Embleya scabrispora: one gene and its partner. The protein of the gene in region 1 binds, or shares a complex with, the protein of each later gene. Links are inferred from orthologs where the notes say so. Each region holds a gene or a part of one and is shown in the gene's direction. Other genes may lie near its edges. The genes, in order: dnaG and dnaB.

Region 1 (3,188 bases):
ACGCCACCCGGGAGCTGTACGGCACCGCGCCGGTCCTGCGCTACGCCGCCGACCTGATCGTCCCGCGCGAGATCCGACTCGAATGCGCCGTGCTCAAGGCGGTCACCGCGCGCTACGTGATGGCCCGCGAGGGCGCCGAACAACTGCGCGAGCTCCAGCGCACCGTCCTGACCGAACTGGTCGAACTGCTCGCCGCCGGCGCCCCCGAGCGGCTGGACGCGTCCCTGCGCGACGACTGGATCGAGGCCGACACCGACGCGGCCCGGCTGCGCGTGGTGATCGACCAGGTCGCCTCCCTGACCGACCGCGCCGCCCTGACCCTGCACGCCACGCTGACCACCCGATGAACCCGGGCCGACCCGTCCCCGCCCCCGGGTGTCGGGCGGACCCGTAGACTCGACGATCGTGGCCGGCCGTATCCGTGAAGAAGACGTCAGGCGGGTCCGCGAGACGGCACGCATCGCGGAGATCGCGGAACAACACCTGCAACTGCGCAACGCGGGCGGAGGAAACTTCAAGGGGCTCTGCCCCTTCCACGACGAGAAGTCCCCCTCCTTCCAGGTCAGCCCGGCCAAGAACCTCTGGTACTGCTTCGGCTGCGGCGAAGGCGGCGACGTTCTCGACTTCGTCATGCGCCTGGACCACACCACCTTCTCCGAGACCGTGGAGCGGCTGGCCCAGCAGTACGGCATCGAGCTGCACTACGAGGAGGGCGGCTACACCCCCGGGCGCCAGCAGGGCCGGCGCACCCGCCTGGTCGAGGCGCACCGGATCGCCGCCGCGTGGTTCGCCGACCAGCTCGGCACCCCCGAGGCGGAGACCGCCCGCCGATTCCTCGCCGACCGGGGCTTCCCGCAGGACGCCGCGGAGCGGTTCTCGCTCGGCTACGCGCCCAAGGGCTGGGAGAACCTGGTCCGATTCCTGCGCGGCAAGGGCTTCACCCCGCAGGAGATGCTGGAGGGCGGCCTGGCCAGCGAGGGCCGCAACGGCCCGAAGGACCGCTTCCGCGGCCGGCTGGTGTGGCCGATCCGCGACATCACCGGCGACGTGATCGGCTTCGGCGCGCGCAAGCTCTACGACGACGACAACGGCCCCAAGTACCTGAACACCCCCGAGACGCCCATCTACAAGAAGTCCCAGGTGCTCTACGGCCTCGACCTGGCCAAGAAGGAGATCGCCAAGTCCGGCCGGGCGGTCATCGTCGAGGGCTACACCGACGTGATGGCCTGCCACCTCGCCGGCGCCGGCACCGCGATCGCCACCTGCGGCACCTCCTTCGGCGACGAGCACATCAAGGTGCTGCGCCGACTGCTGATGGACTCCGGCGAGTTCCGCGGCGAGGTGATCTTCACCTTCGACGGCGACGCCGCCGGCCGCAAGGCCGCGCTGCGCGCGTTCGAGGAGGACCAGAAGTTCGTCACCCGCACCTTCGTCGCGGTCGAGCCCGGCGGCCTGGACCCGTGCGACCTGCGCCTGGAACAGGGCGACGAGGCCGTGCTCGCCCTGATCGACGCGCGCGTCCCGCTCTTCGAGTTCGCCATCCGCAGCCGGATCGAGGGCCACGACCTGTCCACCGCCGAGGGCCGGGTCGCCGCCCTCGACGCCGCCGCGCCGGTCATCGCCGGCATCAAGGACCAGGCACTGCGCCACACCTACGCGGTCCGACTCGACTCGATGCTGGGCTTTTTGGACGAGAAGTTCGTGGTCGGCCGAGTCGCCCAGGTCAACCGCTGGCAGCGCGAACGGGCCGCGCGCGGCGAGCGCGGCGGCCCCACCCAGGGGCCCGCCGCCCCGGCCAACGGCCGACAGCAGGCGCCCCCGCAGCGGCCCGCGGGCTATCGACCCGACCCGCGCGACATGTGCCAGGCGGTCCAGCGCGAGGTGCTCAAACTCGCGCTCCAGGCGCCCGCGCTGGTCGCGCCCGCGTTCGACCACTACGAGGCGGACGAGTTCACCGCCCCGCCGTACGCGGCGGTGCGCGCGGCGATCGCGACCGCCGGCGGCGTGTGCTGCGACCTCGCGCAGACCGCGAACTGGGTCGGCGAGGTGCGCGTCGCGGCGCCCGACGACGCCGTGCGGCACATGGTCACCGAACTGGCCGTGGAGAACATGCGGTTGAGCACCGACCCGGACCGGGCGTACGCCGACGGCAACCTGGTCCGGCTGCGGGTGTTCTCCGCCGAACGCCGGATCGCCGACGCCAAGTCCCGCCTGCTGCGCCTGGACCCGGGCCGCGACGCGGAGGAGTACGGGTGGGTCTGGCAGGAGTTGACCACCCTGGAGACGTACAAGCGGGCCCTGATCGACCGGGGCGCCGAGGCCCTGTACGCCCCGGGCGGCTGACCGCCGCCCCGTTCGGCCGGCCAAAAGATGCCCTCCCCGGCGCCCGGCCGGACCGAATCGGGCGAATCGCCCACGTCGGGCGAGATTTCCGCCCCCGGACTCTCGGCTACAGGCCCCCTCGTACAGCAGACTGGGGAAGGTGCATCGGCACACCAGAGGGGGGAAAACGCCCGGCGGCGACCCCGCCCACACGGAACGGACGGATGAGCCTGAACCGGGCCCGGCCACCGTCCTCACGAAGCACGTCACCCCAGGAACCGCGCCACCCACCCCGACCCCGGACGAGGCGACCGCCGTGCCAGCCGCCGACGGCGAACCCGACGAACTCTCCCGCCCCGCCGAATCCGCCGGCTCCTCCGCCGACCTGCTGCGCCAGTACCTGCGCGAGATCGGCCGGGTGCCGCTGCTGAGCGCCGCCGACGAGGTCGACCTGGCGCGCCGGGTCGAAGCCGGTCTGTTCGCCGGGGCCCGCCTGCTCGACGACCCGCCCGCCGACCCCGCCGCCCGGGACGCGCTCGCCACCCTGGTCCGCGACGGCGAACGCGCCAAACGCCGGCTGATCGAGGCCAACCTGCGCCTGGTGGTGTCGATCGCCAAACGCTACGTCGGCCGCGGCCTGGGCCTGCTCGACCTGGTCCAGGAGGGCAATCTGGGGCTGATCCGGGCGGTGGAGAAGTTCGACTACACCCGGGGCTACAAGTTCTCCACCTACGCCACGTGGTGGATCCGCCAGGCGATGAGCCGGGCGCTGGCCGACCAGGCCCGCACCATCCGGGTCCCGGTACACGTGGTCGAACTCATCAACCGGGTCATCCGGGTCCAGCGCCGCCTGTTGCAGGAGCGCG
Region 2 (3,256 bases), 1.4 Mb from region 1 along the record:
GCCGGTACGCCGAGCGAGCCGATCCGCAGGTAGGTGACCGCGTACGGGCCGGCGCTGTCGGAGGCGCCGAAGGCGGCGACGATCCACGGGGCGGTGACCAGGCCGACCACCGTCAGCGCGAGGCCGAGCAGCGCGGCGAGCCAGACGCCGTCCAGGCCCTGGCGGATCGCGGCGCGCGGGTCGCCGGCGCCGAGCAGCCGGGCGACGGCGGCGGTGGTCGCGTAGGCGAGGAACACGCACAGGTTGACCAGGGTGGTCAGCATCGCGCCCGCGACGCCGAGTCCGGCCAGTTGCGGGGTGCCGAGGCGGCCGACGATCGCCGAGTCGACGAGCACGAACAGCGGCTCGGCGACGAGGGCGAAGAACGCGGGGACGGCCAGCCGCAGGATGTCGCGGTCGTGCGCCCGGGGCCGGGGGGTGGGCGCGGGCGCGGTGGCCGGCGGTGGATCGAGCGGCTGTGCATCGAGCGGCTGTGGATCGGTCGCCGGAGGGTTCGTCGGCGAGGAGGGGGTGGACGGCACCCGTCCACGGTAGTCATCCACAGGTAAGGGGCACAATGCCGTTCTGGTCATTACCGGCGAGCGCGGGGCGTACGCGGGTGCACACGTGGGGCGATAGCCGCATGATTCGCCCAACAGTTTTTCACATACACAGCCGGTGGATAGAGAAGTCGCAGGTCAGAGGCGGTTTGTGGACATGATTGCGAAGCGTGGACGGTCGACTGCGCACAGCTTGTGCACAGCTGGACCCGTCTCTCTCCACAGGTTGTCCACAGTTATCCACAGGCCCTGTGTATGACCGCCTTGGCCGGCTCGGGGTCCACCCGTACGGTGAAGGGCCGCATGCCGCGTCGTGCGGCGATTCTGTCGGCCGTGTGGCGTATGAAGGACACGGGAATTGCGGTGCGATCTCGCGCGAGCCTTGTCGAAAGGAGACCCCGGGCATGAGCGTCTCCGAGTTCGAAGAGGCCCGGCCCGAACCGGCCCGCGAAGGATTCGAGCGGACCCCGCCGCAGGACATCGCGGCCGAACAGTCGGTCCTCGGCGGCATGATGTTGTCCAAGGACGCGATCGCCGACGTCGTGGAGAACCTCAAGCCGGTCGACTTCTACCGGCCCGCCCACGAACTCGTCTACAACGCGATCCTGGACCTGTACGCCCGGGGCGAACCGGCCGACGCGGTCACCGTCGCCGCCGAGTTGACCAAGCGCACCGAGATCGGCCGGGTGGGCGGCGCCCCGTACCTGCACACCCTGATCTCGTCCGTGCCGACCGCGGCCAACGCCGAGTACTACGCGCGGATCGTGCGCGAACAGGCGGTGCTGCGCCGCCTGGTCGAGGCGGGCACCCGGATCGTGCAGATGGGATACGCGGCCGACGGCGAGGTCGACGACATCGTCAACAACGCCCAGGCCGAGGTCTACAAGGTCACCGAGCAGCGCACCACCGAGGACTACGCCCCGCTGGCCGACATCATGGAGGGCGCCCTCGACGAGATCGAGGCGATCGGCTCCCGCGGCGGCCAGATGTCCGGCATCCCCACCGGCTTCACCGACCTGGACTCCCTCACCAACGGCCTCCACGCCGGCCAGATGATCGTCATCGCCGCCCGCCCCGCCATGGGCAAATCAACGCTCGGATTGGACATTGCGCGCGCTTGTTCGATCAGGAATGGTCTTGCCAGTGTGATCTTCTCGCTGGAGATGGGGCGCAACGAGATCATGATGCGCCTGTTGTCGGCGGAGGCGCGGGTCGCGCTGCATCACATGCGGTCCGGGAGCATGACCGACGACGACTGGACCCGCCTGTCGCGCAAGATGGGCGAGGTCACCGCCGCGCCGATGTACATCGACGACTCGCCGAACCTGTCGATGATGGAGATCCGGGCCAAGTGCCGCCGGCTCAAGCAGAAGCACGACCTGCGCCTGGTGATCATCGACTACCTCCAGCTGATGCAGTCAGGCGGCTCGCGCCGGGCCGAGAACCGGCAGCAGGAGGTCTCCGAGATGTCGCGAAACCTGAAGCTCCTGGCCAAGGAACTCGAGGTCCCGGTGGTCGCGATGTCCCAGCTCAACCGTGGCCCCGAACAGCGCACCGACAAGAAGCCGATGGTTTCCGACCTTCGCGAGAGTGGTTCGATCGAGCAGGACGCAGACATGGTCATCCTGCTGCACCGCGAGGATGCGTACGAGAAGGAATCGCCCCGGGCCGGGGAGGCGGACCTGATCGTGGCCAAGCACCGCAACGGCCCGACGGCCACGATCACCGTGGCGTTCCAGGGGCACTACTCGCGCTTCGTGGACATGGCCCAGAGCTGAGACCCGGGTCGGTCACGGGGTCGGGGCGAAGGCCCTGCGGGTGTGGGTGAGGAGTTCTCGGACGGCCGGGTTGTGGGTGTGTTTCCAGACCAGGGCCAGCAGGGCCGGGGTTTTGACGTCGGCGATGGTGCGGGCGAGCAGGCGGTCGGCGTAGCGGGAGGCCATGGATTGGCTGAGGACGCCGACCGCCAGGCCGCGAGCGGTGAGGTCGGCGATCGCGTCGGCCGCGCCGGCCTCCAGCGTGATCCTGGGGTGCAGGTCGCGGGCCGCGCAGGCCCGGTCGAGGACGGTGCGCAGGCCGGTGCCCGGGGGCATGCAGGTGATCGGGTGGGCGGTCACGTCGGACAGGGTGATCCGGGAGCGGGCCGCCAGCGGGTGGTCGGGCGGGAAGATCGCGACGAGGCGTTCGTCGATGATCGTCATCGCCTCCAGGTCCTCGGGCGTGGTTTCGGCGACTCCGATCAGGGCCAGGTCGGTGGCCCCGGTACGGACGTCGTGGGTGAGGGCGTCGGAGTTGTTCTCCCGGAGCGCGATCTCCACCCCGGGATGCGCCCGGTGGAAGGCGGCCAGGGCGTCGAACAGCGGGGTGATGGTGCAGCCGACGACCATGCCGATGATGACTCGGCCGCGGATCAGGTCGGTCACCTCGCCGACCGCCTGGCCCACCGACCCGGCGGCGGCCAGTGCGGCGCGGGCGTATTCGAGCGCGGCCTTTCCCGCCACGCTGAGCGTGACGCCGCGCGCCGAGCGCTCGAACAGCTCGGCGCCCAGCTCGCGTTCCAGCTGTCGGATCTGCGCGCTGACCCCCGACTGGCTGATGTGCACCCGCTCCGCCGCCCGGGTGAAGTTGCGCTCCTCGGCGACCGCGACGAAGTATTCGAGCTGCCTCAGTTCCATGACTGTGGATTCTAGCTTTCATAATTTCAATCTGTTGGATTT

What was found.
Region 2: the proteins of dnaG (region 1) and dnaB are in contact, whole or in part, in a crystal structure (PDB 2R6A), measured with the Geobacillus stearothermophilus proteins. The link is inferred for Embleya scabrispora from one-to-one orthologs. Residues at the interface, in WP_049624496.1 of Geobacillus stearothermophilus: Lys456, Leu457, Leu458, Pro459, Ala460, Asn463, Ala464, Leu467, Leu535, Leu536, Ile537, Ala538, Gln544, Glu545, Asp548, Tyr549, His552; in WP_033016901.1 of Geobacillus stearothermophilus: Ser13, Glu15, Ala16, Gln18, Glu91, Leu92, Asp94, Ala95, Val96, Pro97, Thr98, Ala99, Ala100, Asn101, Tyr104, Tyr105, Ile108.

The regions. Positions count from the first base shown.
Region 1 is NZ_MWQN01000001.1:1,875,339-1,878,526, reverse strand. What follows is about bases 1-2,874. They hold dnaG (DNA primase), read left to right. Parts: upstream 1-405; coding sequence 406-2,343; downstream 2,344-2,874. Other genes in these bases: B4N89_RS08120 (RNA polymerase sigma factor), read left to right, coding at 2,483-2,874; B4N89_RS08130 (deoxyguanosinetriphosphate triphosphohydrolase), read left to right, coding at 1-347. In the rest of the region: more of B4N89_RS08120, read left to right, coding at 2,875-3,188. UniProt on the Escherichia coli protein: RNA polymerase that catalyzes the synthesis of short RNA molecules used as primers for DNA polymerase during DNA replication.
Region 2 is NZ_MWQN01000001.1:3,287,838-3,291,093, reverse strand. What follows is about bases 189-3,130. They hold dnaB (replicative DNA helicase), read left to right. Parts: upstream 189-943; coding sequence 944-2,317; downstream 2,318-3,130. Other genes in these bases: B4N89_RS14625 (LysR family transcriptional regulator), read right to left, coding at 2,330-3,130; B4N89_RS14635 (MATE family efflux transporter), read right to left, coding at 189-542. In the rest of the region: more of B4N89_RS14635, read right to left, coding at 1-188; more of B4N89_RS14625, read right to left, coding at 3,131-3,214. UniProt on the Escherichia coli protein: The main replicative DNA helicase, it participates in initiation and elongation during chromosome replication. Travels ahead of the DNA replisome, separating dsDNA into templates for DNA synthesis.